DNA from 3 places in the Paenibacillus sp. WLX2291 genome. Region 1 is predicted to be linked to each of the others. Evidence: a T-box and tRNA genes for the amino acid it is inferred to sense, from the RefSeq annotation. Region 1 holds a T-box; the other regions hold tRNA genes.
What was found. The T-box of region 1 lies ahead of ACDE64_RS18260 (valine--tRNA ligase). A T-box ahead of a tRNA ligase gene usually reads a tRNA of that ligase, here a tRNA-Val.
Positions count from the first base shown of each region.

Region 1 (4,486 bases):
TTCTTTTTCCAGACGGGCGATTTCTTGCGCGATATCCAGCAGCCCTGCTAACGGCAGATACAGTTCTGCGCCAGTTACTACGGTACTCATCGCTTTGTCCGGTGCTGCCAGATCAAGACCTGCTTCATACTCGGACGTGTTACAGAAGCGTTGAATATAATGCGCATTCGATTGGATAATATCCAGCGTTTTGCTATCGTTCGCTTTTACGAGCAATTCGATCTTTTTGCTCATCGGTACGTTCACTTCGGCACGGATATTACGTACAGAACGGATGATGTCGATCAGCAGCGTCATTTCTTCCTCAGCTGCTTTATTTTCCAGAGCTGGGTCGAAGGTCGGCCAAGCGGCAAGTGTGATCGTATCTCCTTCATGCGGCAGATGCTGCCAGATTTCTTCGGAAATGAACGGCATGAATGGATGGATCATGCGCATCGTACGATCCAGTACGTAAGCCAGTACCGATTGCGTCGTTTTCTTGGCAGCGGCATCTTCGCCGTACAGCGACAGCTTGGCAATCTCGATATACCAGTCGCACAGATCATCCCAGATGAAGTTGTACAGCAGACGTCCGGTTTCGCCAAACTCGTACGAATCAATTAGACGCGTAATATCGCGAGATGTTTCGTTCAGGCGATGCAAAATCCAGCGATCAGCTGTGCTGAGTTTACCAGTCAGATCGATTTCTTCAAAGGTAAAGCCTTCCATATTCATCAATGCAAAACGGGAGGCGTTCCAGATTTTGTTAGCAAAGTTACGCGCTTGTTCCACACGTTCCCAACGGAAACGCAAATCTTGTCCCGGTGTGCTGCTAGTGGAGATCATGTAACGCATTGCATCTGCGCCGTATTGCTCGATCACGTCCAGCGGGTCCACGCCATTACCAAGCGATTTGGACATTTTCTGTCCGTCGGAAGCACGTACAAGCCCGTGCATGAGTACATCTTTGAACGGAATCTCATCGGTAAATTCAAGTGCGGTGAAGATCATACGAGCAACCCAGAAGTAGATAATGTCATAGCCCGTTACGAGCAGATCGGTCGGGTAGTAACGCTTCAGATCGTCCGTTTGATCCGGCCAGCCGAGTGTAGAGAATGGCCATAGCGCGGAGCTGAACCACGTATCGAGTACGTCTTCGTCCTGACGCAGCGTTTTGCCTGCATGCTCTGGCAAACCGCTTGGATCTTCAGCGGATACGATGATCTCGCCTGTTTCTTCACAGTACCATGCCGGGATGCGATGTCCCCACCACAGCTGACGGGAAATACACCAGTCGCGTACATTTTCGATCCAGTTCAGATACGTTTTCTCAAAACGATCCGGTACGAAGTTCGTGCCGTTGCCGCTTTTTTGTGCTTCGATAGCAGCGTCTGCAAGAGGCTTCATTTTTACAAACCATTGCGTGGACAGATACGGCTCAACAACAGCGCCCGTACGCTCACTGTGCCCTACTTGATGTACGTGATCTTCGATGTTGATCAGTACGCCTGCTTCTTGCAAATCTTTGACGATCTGCTTGCGCGCGTCACTGCGATCCATGCCTTGATATTGATCAGCGTTCTCGTTCATGATGCCGCCTTCGTCCATTACAACGATCTGTGGCAGATCATGACGTTGACCCATTTCAAAGTCGTTCGGATCGTGGGCAGGGGTGATTTTTACCGCACCGCTACCAAATTCGCGATCTACGTAATCGTCGGCAATTACCGGAATGGCGCGGTTTACGATTGGCAGAATCAGCATTTTGCCGATCATATCTTTGTAGCGCTCATCCTTCGGATGAACAGCAACCGCCGTATCACCTAGCATCGTTTCAGGGCGCGTTGTCGCCACGGTAAGGAAACCACTGCCGTCTTCGAGCGGGTATTGCAGATGGTACAGATGACCGTTTACCTCTTTGTATTCAACCTCGATATCGGACAGAGCAGTACGAGCCTGCGGGTCCCAGTTGATAATGCGTTTGCCGCGATAGATGAGGTCTTTTTCATACAGGGTTACAAACACTTGGCGAACCGCTTTGGACAATCCTTCGTCCAACGTGAAGCGTTCGCGGGAATAGTCAAGGGAGAAGCCCATTTTCGCCCATTGTTCGTGAATCGTTTGAGCGTATTTATCTTTCCATTCCCATACTTTATCCACGAATTTCTCACGACCAAGATCATGACGGGTAATGCCTTCGGCGCGCAGATTTTGCTCTACTTTGGTTTGCGTCGCGATACCAGCGTGGTCAGAGCCTGGCAACCATAGTGCATCGTATCCTTGCATCCGTTTGGTACGGATCATGATATCTTGCAGAGTAAAGTCCAGTGCGTGACCGATATGCAGCATACCGGTTACGTTAGGCGGTGGAATGACAATCGTATAGGGTTGCGCATCCGGGCGCTGACCCGCTTTGAAATAATCATTGTTCATCCAATAGTCGTACCATTTGCGCTCGGCCGATTTGGGGTCATAGGTTGTTGGCATCTCGGTCGTTGCCGGGTTAGTGTTTGGTTCTGTCATGCAGATCCCTCCATCTTCATCATCAATATCAGAACAGGCGGCATGTACAACTATGCCGGAAAATAAAAAAAGCCCTTCGTCTCAAAGGACGAAAGGCTTTGCTCTCGTGGTACCACCTTTGTTTCGTTACCTGTATTGCTTTGTGATTTCCATTCAGAAATGCACCTCAGATAACGACACTCGAAGACAGATAACGGCTGCTACCGGTTTATTCTAGTCCCGCTGCAACAATGGCTAGTACTTGAATGACAATCAAGCACATACGGTATTCAAATAAACGACTCCCGGACGACTTCGACATCCCGTATCCTGTAGAACCTCTCAGCGCAGCAGCTCTACTCTCTTTAGGTCGATCATGTCTACTATTTCCGTTCACAGTCTGTATTATGGTGTTGCTTTCGTGAAAATATTTCGTTGATTATCATAACTTGTGCACGTAGGAAAGTCAATAAAAAAAGCTAACATCCGCACGATTGGCGCGGTGTCAGCCTGTATGTTGCATCCTGTTATGACAGCAATCCGAGCTTCTGCGCTGCCTGCTTAAAATCGTCCGGCCAGCGATCCTGGACTACGATCGTTTCCCCTGTCCATGGATGCACAAATTCCAGTTGCTCGCCATGCAATGCCTGACGCGACAATATGCCCGGTTTGCCACCATATAACGTATCGCCAACAAGCGGATGACCAGCATCACTCATATGCACGCGGATCTGGTGAGTACGTCCTGTTTCCAGCGTCAAACGCACCAGACTGGCAGATGACGCCGCATGGATCAGCTCCACATGCGTGACCGCTGATTGACCACCCGGCGAAACACGGCGGCGCTGCTTATGATGGCGATCCTTACCAATCGGCTCGTCGATCACACGCAGACGTCGATCCACCTTTCCCTGTACTAGCGCGACATAGCGGCGACCGATATCCTTGTCGCGCATCTGCTCATCTAGCAGCATCAAGGCAAATTCATTTTTGGCGTATAAAACAGGCCCTGTCGTATCGTCGTCCAATCGATGCACATGACGTACTGCACAGTGCTGATGGCTATGTTCAAAATAAGCAGCCACGGCACCTGCTAACGTCCGGCGCTGATCCTGTGCATCTGATGGATGAACAGCTACACCGGCAGGCTTGTGCACAACCAGCACGTAATCATCTTCAAACAGTACATCAGGCAAATGATGATGATCCGGAGTAAATCCATATTCGCTATCTGGAAACAGCCGCAATGTGATCATATCACCATCCACCTTGATCTCGCCGCGTGAGTGCAATCTCCCTAATAATTTGACCGGAAAATGATGCCCCAGCCATTCCATCATCCGACGATGACGCTGCTCTGTCTGCTGCAAATCCAGCTCTGTACCGGGCGTCACATCTAACCATTCTCCATTCCGGCTCGCTTCCGGGCGGGCAACCGCAGAAACAGGATGATCCGCTGCACCTGATGTGAGCGGATCAATCATACCGCCAGAATGATCAGCGGTAGAACGTTTATGTTGCAAAAAATCATCCATATATGAGCAGTCCTATTACAAGGACTTCATCACGTCGCGATGTGCGGCGATCGTCTGCTCAATATCTTCATCGCTGTGCACGCCAGAAACGAACATGCCTTCAAATGGCGATGGTGCTACGCTGATGCCCTGATTCAGCATACCGCCAAAATAACGTTTAAACCGATCCATATCGCTGACTTTTGCTGTGTCATAGTTAGTAACCGGACCTTCGGTCAGGAATGGACAAACCATCGAACCGACGCGATTGATCGTGAGCGGAATACCAGCTTCACGCGCATTGGCTTCAAAGCCCTCCTGCAAGCGTGCAGATACCTTTTCCAGACGATCATATACTTCCGGTGTCAGCAGGCTCAGCGTGGTATATCCCGCCGCCATTGCCAACGGATTGCCGCTCAGCGTACCTGCTTGATAAATCGGACCAGTTGGCGCGATCTGTTCCATAATCTCGCGTTTGCCACCATAAGCGC
Region 1 is NZ_CP176755.1:4,268,305-4,272,790, forward strand. Features, by position in the region: gene ACDE64_RS18260 (valine--tRNA ligase) at 1-2,502, opposite strand, end outside; T-box leader at 2,584-2,887, opposite strand; gene ACDE64_RS18265 (RluA family pseudouridine synthase) at 3,009-4,016, opposite strand; gene hemL (glutamate-1-semialdehyde 2,1-aminomutase) at 4,032-4,486, opposite strand, start outside.

Region 2 (4,486 bases), 1.5 Mb from region 1:
AGGCGCGCGGAAGAACTCTCGTTAAGGAACTCGGCAAAATGACCCCGTAACTTCGGGAGAAGGGGTGCCCCGGTAGTGTGAATAGCACGAGGGGGCCGCAGTGAAAAGGCCCAAGCGACTGTTTAGCAAAAACACAGGTCTGTGCGAAGCCGCAAGGCGAAGTATACGGGCTGACGCCTGCCCGGTGCTGGAAGGTTAAGGGGAGTGGTTAGTCTTCGGGCGAAGCTATGAACCGAAGCCCCAGTAAACGGCGGCCGTAACTATAACGGTCCTAAGGTAGCGAAATTCCTTGTCAGGTAAATTCTGACCCGCACGAATGGCGTAACGATTTGGGCGCTGTCTCAACGAGAGATCCGGTGAAATTTTAATACCTGTGAAGATGCAGGTTACCCGCGACAAGACGGAAAGACCCCATGGAGCTTTACTGCAGCTTGATATTGAACTGGGGTGCGATTTGTACAGGATAGGTGGGAGCCTAGGAAGAGGGAGCGCAAGCTTCCTTGGAGGCGCCGTTGGGATACCACCCTGATCGCATCTGAGTTCTAACCTAGTACCGTGATCCGGTACGGGGACCGTGTCAGGTGGGCAGTTTGACTGGGGCGGTCGCCTCCTAAAATGTAACGGAGGCGCCCTAAGGTTCCCTCAGAATGGTTGGAAATCATTCGAAGAGTGCAAAGGCAAAAGGGAGCTTGACTGCGAGACCTACACGTCGAGCAGGGACGAAAGTCGGGCTTAGTGATCCGGTGGTACCGCATGGAAGGGCCATCGCTCAACGGATAAAAGCTACCCTGGGGATAACAGGCTTATCTCCCCCAAGAGTCCACATCGACGGGGAGGTTTGGCACCTCGATGTCGGCTCATCGCATCCTGGGGCTGAAGTAGGTCCCAAGGGTTGGGCTGTTCGCCCATTAAAGCGGTACGCGAGCTGGGTTCAGAACGTCGTGAGACAGTTCGGTCCCTATCTGTCGTGGGCGTAGGAAATTTGAGAGGAGCTGTCCTTAGTACGAGAGGACCGGGATGGACGCACCGCTGGTGTACCAGTTGTTCCGCCAGGAGCATCGCTGGGTAGCTACGTGCGGACGGGATAAGCGCTGAAAGCATCTAAGCGTGAAGCCCCCCTCAAGATGAGATTTCCCAAGTTTAGTAAGACCCCTTGAAGACGACGAGGTTGATAGGTTGGGGGTGGAAGTGCAGCAATGCATGGAGCTGACCAATACTAATCGGTCGAGGGCTTATCCAAGATTCTAGACACGCGATGAATCGTTTCGGATTCAGTTTTCAGGTGATTAACTTTGAAAATTTTCTTGGAGAGATACCCAAGTGGCTATAAGGGGACCCTCTGCTAAGGGGTTAGACTGCGTAAGCGGTGCGAGGGTTCGAATCCCTCTCTCTCCGCCACTAGAATTTTGAGTTTATTCAGAATTTTAGGGCAAATATTTGTTCTTTAATATCGTGGCGGTGTAGCTCAGCTGGCTAGAGCGTACGGTTCATACCCGTGAGGTCGGGGGTTCGATCCCCTCCGCCGCTACCATACATATCCTGGAGACTTAGCTCAGCTGGGAGAGCATCTGCCTTACAAGCAGAGGGTCGGGGGTTCGATCCCCTCAGTCTCCACCATAATGTGCCGGTGTAGCTCAGTTGGTAGAGCAACTGACTTGTAATCAGTAGGTCGGGGGTTCAAATCCTCTCGCCGGCACCATTTTTTTCTCTGGAACCGTGGTGTAGGGGTTAACATGCCTGCCTGTCACGCAGGAGATCGCGGGTTCAAATCCCGTCGGTTCCGCCATTTTTGATTTAGTACGATGAAATGGCTATACAGTATATTAACTTAATATACAGTATGGCTCGGTAGCTCAGTCGGTAGAGCAGAGGACTGAAAATCCTCGTGTCGGCGGTTCGATTCCGTCCCGAGCCATCTTTTATTGTGGAGGCTTAGCGAAGTGGCCAAACGCAGCAGACTGTAAATCTGTTCTCTCCGAGTTCGGTGGTTCGAATCCATCAGCCTCCACCAGTTTTTTTATAAGAGCCATTAGCTCAGTTGGTAGAGCACCTGACTTTTAATCAGGGTGTCGAAGGTTCGAGTCCTTCATGGCTCATCTAAAAGAAAGCATCTTACCTTGTTGGTAGGATGCTTTTTTGTTTTTATATTATTTTTTATGTTATAGGTTTGTATTATAGATATTAGATAACAAGATAAGTTGTTCTATGCGTATCGCAATAAGATGATATGTAGCCAGAGAATTATTTTATCCAATGGTAAAGATGATTGTTAGAATGGAACTTTGGTTTCTGTATTTTTACCTATTATAATGTAGAAAACTATCAATTTTGATATGAAATGAATTCTGATGAGTTGTGATTGCTGTTTACATGATCTGCATATGAGAAGATGAGGATGAGATAAAGCAACAAGTTACAATGATAGAATCACAGAATGCTAGAATCAAGGATAGAACTACAGATGATGAAACTACAACAAGTGGAATTACAAATAAAATTACAGATAGAACTATAAATTGTTTGAGATTATTGAAATAAGATGGCTAAAAATATAAAGCGAGTCGTGGAATTTGCGGATAGAAGGGAATTTACGTTATGGATGTAAATGAACTACGGCAACGGATTGAGCAGATTACTGGGTTGCGTATTGGAGAGCACCGTTTTAATGAAAGAGAGTGGGATAAGAGGGAGCGTTCTTTTGTAGGGATTGATATGGAACAAACTGAGTTACCATTGATGATTCCAGTGTTGCGTCAGGCTGGTGAAGTAGTTGTATGGGAAGTAGTAACAGATCATCATAGTGCTGTAGCAGATGATGCGGGTTCAGAAGGTATTGTAGTAAGTACAGATACTGCTAACATGAATGCTTCGGACGAAATAAAGCGTATTTACCAGCTGCTTGAGCTTTTGTTGCCTTCAGTAATGGGGTTGCAGCCGATGGCGTTATCTCCTGTTGTGCAGGGGAAGGATCAATCAACAGGCGCGTGAATTGGGACAGTGGTTGGTGAGGCAACTTAGTTTGCGTAATTCGTCGATGGAGATTCCAGATGAATATGTGATCAAGGAACGGCTGAATTCTGTTATGGTTCCTTTTCTGTTGCTTGCCGAGAGTTTGCAGATAGGCACGTTGAATGTTAAGCAATTGGAGAAGCTAGTATCCAGTTATTTTGATCGGGATATGCTATTGATTCCATTGCAAGATAATGAGTGGTTGGTGCTGGCAAAGCATGAATTGATAGAGGATGAAGAAGATGGACGTGATATTGGAGACGAAAATGAGGATACAGAGGAAGATTTGCTGACTGCATTTGCGCTTGGATTGTATGAGTTGGTAGCGAGCGAATGGGTTGGAAGTTTTCATATTAGCGTGACGCTGCCACTAAATCCGCTTCATGGATTGGCGCAGACGGTGGCACAGCTTCGAGAGGCGATTCATCTCGGAAGATTGTTTCAGGTAACTGAGCATATTCATTTGCCAGGGGAGTTACGGTTGGAGAGTCTGCTGTATCGTATTCCAGAAGAAGAACGGCAGCGGTTTGTGGAATCAGCAGATCACCACTCGCATTTGTTTGGTGATGAGGAGACAGTAACGACACTAGAGACATTTTTCAAAATGGATTGCAATGTGAGTGAGACTGCCAAGCAATTGTATATTCATCGGAATACGTTATTGTATCGACTGGACAAGATCAAACAGGATACGCAGCTGGATGTACGGCGTTTTGAAGATGCGGTATTGATGCGGTTGACACTGCTATTGTATAAAGTGACAAAAAGCTGAAATGTTTTTTGTAGGTTTTGTCGATAGAGCTGGCGAGCAGATTAGGGTAAGATAGAAGCAGATAAAGTAACCGGTTTCAAAATAACGTTCAATAAGTCATTTTGTGGGAACCTTCTTGTTAAGTTGTTGCAGACAGACGTCATCACAACAAATTGTGATCTGAATGTATAGAGACAACGTAGAAGGCAAACTTATATAGTTGATTCCACGAAATTAGTAAACCGGGATATCTTTGCTGCTTTTATCTTCATTTGATAGTCGCTCCCATTTGTTGTCGACTTCCTTATACATAATAGACAATAAAGCTGTGAGCGGAATGAATAACAGTACTGTAAAAAGACCACATTATATTTTGGGAGGTTTTTTATTATGGCAGGTGTACGCTTAGAGCATATTTTCAAAAAGTATCCGGGTTCCGATAAAGCAACAGTAGTTGATGTCAATCTGGACATTAAAGATAAAGAGTTTTTGGTACTGGTTGGTCCTTCCGGTTGTGGTAAATCGACAACACTGCGTATGATCGCAGGTTTGGAAGAAATCTCCGAAGGTAAACTGTACATTGGCGATCGCGTCGTGAATGATGTAGCTCCAAAAGACCGCGATATCGCGATGGTATTCCAATCTTACGCTTTGTATCCACATATGGATGTATACTCCAATATGGCGTTTGGTCTGAAACTGCGTAAGGTGAAAAAAGACGAAATC
Region 2 is NZ_CP176755.1:133,504-137,989, forward strand. Features, by position in the region: rRNA gene ACDE64_RS00545 (23S ribosomal RNA) at 1-1,240, shown strand, start outside; tRNA gene ACDE64_RS00550 (tRNA-Ser) at 1,307-1,398, shown strand; tRNA gene ACDE64_RS00555 (tRNA-Met) at 1,455-1,531, shown strand; tRNA gene ACDE64_RS00560 (tRNA-Val) at 1,542-1,617, shown strand; tRNA gene ACDE64_RS00565 (tRNA-Thr) at 1,624-1,699, shown strand; tRNA gene ACDE64_RS00570 (tRNA-Asp) at 1,711-1,786, shown strand; tRNA gene ACDE64_RS00575 (tRNA-Phe) at 1,843-1,915, shown strand; tRNA gene ACDE64_RS00580 (tRNA-Tyr) at 1,927-2,011, shown strand; tRNA gene ACDE64_RS00585 (tRNA-Lys) at 2,024-2,096, shown strand; gene ACDE64_RS00590 (hypothetical protein) at 2,596-2,988, shown strand; gene ACDE64_RS00595 (PucR family transcriptional regulator) at 3,005-3,781, shown strand; gene ACDE64_RS00600 (ABC transporter ATP-binding protein) at 4,151-4,486, shown strand, end outside.
Region 2: it has a tRNA-Val gene. The T-box ahead of ACDE64_RS18260 (valine--tRNA ligase) is inferred to sense a tRNA for this amino acid. The anticodon was not compared.

Region 3 (4,486 bases), 980 kb from region 1:
TGCCAAGAAAAGCCTCTAGCCAGGAAGCAGGTGCCCGTACCGTAAACCGACACAGGTAGGTGAGAAGAGAATTCTAAGGCGCGCGGAAGAACTCTCGTTAAGGAACTCGGCAAAATGACCCCGTAACTTCGGGAGAAGGGGTGCCCCGGTAGTGTGAATAGCACGAGGGGGCCGCAGTGAAAAGGCCCAAGCGACTGTTTAGCAAAAACACAGGTCTGTGCGAAGCCGCAAGGCGAAGTATACGGGCTGACGCCTGCCCGGTGCTGGAAGGTTAAGGGGAGTGGTTAGTCTTCGGGCGAAGCTATGAACCGAAGCCCCAGTAAACGGCGGCCGTAACTATAACGGTCCTAAGGTAGCGAAATTCCTTGTCAGGTAAATTCTGACCCGCACGAATGGCGTAACGATTTGGGCGCTGTCTCAACGAGAGATCCGGTGAAATTTTAATACCTGTGAAGATGCAGGTTACCCGCGACAAGACGGAAAGACCCCATGGAGCTTTACTGCAGCTTGATATTGAACTGGGGTGCGATTTGTACAGGATAGGTGGGAGCCTTGGAAGAGGGAGCGCAAGCTTCCTTGGAGGCGCCGTTGGGATACCACCCTGATCGCATCTGAGTTCTAACCTAGTACCGTGATCCGGTACGGGGACCGTGTCAGGTGGGCAGTTTGACTGGGGCGGTCGCCTCCTAAAATGTAACGGAGGCGCCCTAAGGTTCCCTCAGAATGGTTGGAAATCATTCGAAGAGTGCAAAGGCAAAAGGGAGCTTGACTGCGAGACCTACACGTCGAGCAGGGACGAAAGTCGGGCTTAGTGATCCGGTGGTACCGCATGGAAGGGCCATCGCTCAACGGATAAAAGCTACCCTGGGGATAACAGGCTTATCTCCCCCAAGAGTCCACATCGACGGGGAGGTTTGGCACCTCGATGTCGGCTCATCGCATCCTGGGGCTGAAGTAGGTCCCAAGGGTTGGGCTGTTCGCCCATTAAAGCGGTACGCGAGCTGGGTTCAGAACGTCGTGAGACAGTTCGGTCCCTATCTGTCGTGGGCGTAGGAAATTTGAGAGGAGCTGTCCTTAGTACGAGAGGACCGGGATGGACGCACCGCTGGTGTACCAGTTGTTCCGCCAGGAGCATCGCTGGGTAGCTACGTGCGGACGGGATAAGCGCTGAAAGCATCTAAGCGTGAAGCCCCCCTCAAGATGAGATTTCCCAAGTTAGTAAGACCCCTTGAAGACGACGAGGTTGATAGGTTGGGGGTGGAAGTGCAGCAATGCATGGAGCTGACCAATACTAATCGGTCGAGGGCTTATCCAAGATTCTAAATACGCGATGGATCGTTTCGGATTCAGTTTTCAGGTGATGAACACATCTGCACGTTTGGTGATGATGGCGGAGGGGTTCCACACGTACCCATCCCGAACACGACCGTTAAGCCCTCCAGCGCCGATGGTACTTGGACCGCAGGGTCCTGGGAGAGTAGGACGTTGCCAAGCGTATTCCCCTTAGGGGATTTTTTTTCGCCCGTAATAGGGATTAGGTATTACATTTTGATAGTATGGCCCGTTGGTCAAGGGGTTAAGACACCTCCCTTTCACGGAGGTAACAGGGGTTCGAATCCCCTACGGGTCATTAGATGGAGACTTAGCTCAGCTGGGAGAGCATCTGCCTTACAAGCAGAGGGTCGGGGGTTCGATCCCCTCAGTCTCCACCATCTAGATTTTCCTTTTTCAACGACGCGGGGTGGAGCAGTCCGGTAGCTCGTCGGGCTCATAACCCGAAGGTCACAGGTTCAAATCCTGTCCCCGCAATGATGGAACCGTGGTGTAGGGGTTAACATGCCTGCCTGTCACGCAGGAGATCGCGGGTTCAAATCCCGTCGGTTCCGCCATTTTCACTTTTGGTTTTCGGATGGAAAGCGGAAATGGACTGAGAAGTACAAGCAAGATGCGGACGTGGCTCAGCGGTAGAGCATCGCCTTGCCAAGGCGAGGGTCGCGGGTTCGATTCCCGTCGTCCGCTCCATTTGCGCCCTTAGCTCAGCTGGATAGAGCGTTTGACTACGAATCAAAAGGTCAGGAGTTCGAATCTCTTAGGGCGCGCCATTTTATTGTAACGGGATGTAGCTCAGCTTGGTAGAGCACCTGGTTTGGGACCAGGGGGTCGCATGTTCAAATCGTGTCATCCCGATTGTATAGAGGAATACGGAATAAAAAGCACTTTTATGAGAAGAATTGTTGATTGTATACACAGTCTCTTTTCTCATAAAGGTGCTTTTTTATTTGGGCTTGTTTTGTTTCGACCTTTTTTGTTGCACGTTGTTATTCGATTTTCATTTGTTTAATGGGACGCAGTTATTATTTAATGTTTGGCGTTGCGAGTTAATTTGTTTAGGTTAGGATGGGCTATTTGTATTGAGATTAGATATTTCGAAGATAAACTTATTCGGGATAGAGGGATAGAGGGATAGAGGGATAGAGGGATAGAGGGATAGAGGGATAGAGGGATAGAGGGATAGAGAGTTGTGAGAGAGGAAGCTGTAGAAATTCATGGTTTTAGGTGCTTTCGTTTAGAGTATCGTTGCTTACAAAGTTTACAAACACCTTAAAAACACGAACCTTATTACTTGAATTTCTGTATTGTTCTTAGTAAGCGTTTACATGATAATGTGGATATTCGGCTAAACGATTATACATGGTTTAATCAAACAGATATTCATCAAAGGGGATGAACACAGATGGTGGTAAAGACAGGCAGACTTTTATCATTGGTAATGGCAGGAGCATTGACGTTGGGATTGGCCGCTTGTGGGAACAGCGATTCTGGCAGTCAAGGTGCCAGCAGTACAGGAACGGGGACGAGCGGCGAGAAAGTGACGATTACGTTCCAAAATATTTATCCAGATCCAACGACACCGACGTACAAAATGATTCGTCAGATTGTGGATCAATATCAGAAGGATCATCCGAATATTGAGATTGCACTGGATACACTCAATACCGATCAGCAGAAGTTGAAACTGAAAACACAGGCAGCTTCGCGCGAGATTCCTGATATCACGATCGTGAATCCGGCTGCACAGATGAAGCCTTATATAGATGCTGGTTTGCTGGCACCGTTGGACGATATTCTCGATCAGGACGGCCTTCGTGATACATATCAAAAGGGCCTGCTCGATTATTACAGCAAGGACAACAAAGTATACGCATTGCCGGATGGGAATAATATCGAGGTAGGTTATTACAATAAAGCGCTGTTTGAAAAAGCGGGTATTGCTGCACCACCGACTACATTTGACGAGTTGCTACAGGATGTAGGCAAGTTGAAAGTGGCAGGGATTACGCCGATTGCGATCGGGGAGAAAGATTCTTGGACAGGTTCGTTTTTGTTCATGAACATCTTGCTGCGTACGAACGGTGGGCCGGGCTTCTTGCAGGATGTTGCAGATGGTAAGAAGACGTTTAACGATCCTGCGTTTACTGAAGCGGTGGAGGCGTTTGAGAAGCTGGTACAGGCGGGAGCATTCCCGGATGGTGCAACTTCGATTGATGCGACAGCAGGCGGTAATATGTTCCGTACAGGGCAGGCGGCAATGTTCTTTATCGGTACGTGGGAGACGGGGGCGAATGATTCGTCTACAGTCGGCAAGGATGTCGGAGTGTTCAAGTTCCCGACTGTTAATGGCAAAGGCGATCCGGATCAATACATGCTAGCGCCGGGTAGTGCGTTTGCAGTGTCTGCAAATAGTGAGCATTTGACGGAAACGAAGGATTTCTTGAAGTATTTTGCGACTCAGTATCCGAAGGTGTCGTTTGATTTGAAAAATGCGGTAGGTATTGGTCAGAAAGTGGATGGCGACTTCAAAGCAGCGGGTTACTCTCCACTGGCGATTGAAGTGCTGGATCTGTTCAAAAATATCAAAGGCGGCGATTTGTCGTTTGATAATACGATGAATCCGGCGGTATCGCAGGTGCATTTGAGCAGTATTCAAAACCTGTTTGTACAGCAGGTCGATCCGAAGCAAGTGGCTGAGGAGCATCAGGCAGCATTTGAAGCAAACCCGAATTGATGAGGTAAGAGTTGGACGATAATGGAATCGAATCTGAACTAGTGAAGTGAAAATTGGGTAGCACTTGAATTCAATCTGAATTGAGGAAATGAGTGCTGTAGGGTCACTTGCAATACTTATTTTGGATTTGAATTAGAAGTAATCAGCCAAATGATTTACAAAGATGAACGGTGAGGTTAGTAGTTCATACTTTATCGACTTCGATCGCGATCCGTTGAGTGAAAATGAATAGGCGCAAGTGGAAAAAATGACAGGGGCGCCGGTTGCGTCCCTGTCATTTTTAAGAAGTACTGATGATGCTTAACAAGGATATAGAAAAAGGAGGGGGAGCAACCATGAATGTACTCAAGGTGCCAGCGCGGACGATTGCGGTGTTTGTGTTGCCTTGTTTGTTGTTGTATATCGGGACGGTGTTTGTGC
Region 3 is NZ_CP176755.1:5,250,003-5,254,488, reverse strand. Features, by position in the region: rRNA gene ACDE64_RS22480 (23S ribosomal RNA) at 1-1,315, shown strand, start outside; rRNA gene rrf (5S ribosomal RNA) at 1,378-1,494, shown strand; tRNA gene ACDE64_RS22470 (tRNA-Glu) at 1,559-1,630, shown strand; tRNA gene ACDE64_RS22465 (tRNA-Val) at 1,637-1,712, shown strand; tRNA gene ACDE64_RS22460 (tRNA-Met) at 1,736-1,809, shown strand; tRNA gene ACDE64_RS22455 (tRNA-Asp) at 1,814-1,889, shown strand; tRNA gene ACDE64_RS22450 (tRNA-Gly) at 1,948-2,022, shown strand; tRNA gene ACDE64_RS22445 (tRNA-Arg) at 2,026-2,102, shown strand; tRNA gene ACDE64_RS22440 (tRNA-Pro) at 2,114-2,187, shown strand; gene ACDE64_RS22435 (extracellular solute-binding protein) at 2,735-4,066, shown strand; gene ACDE64_RS22430 (carbohydrate ABC transporter permease) at 4,402-4,486, shown strand, end outside.
Region 3: it has a tRNA-Val gene. The T-box ahead of ACDE64_RS18260 (valine--tRNA ligase) is inferred to sense a tRNA for this amino acid. The anticodon was not compared.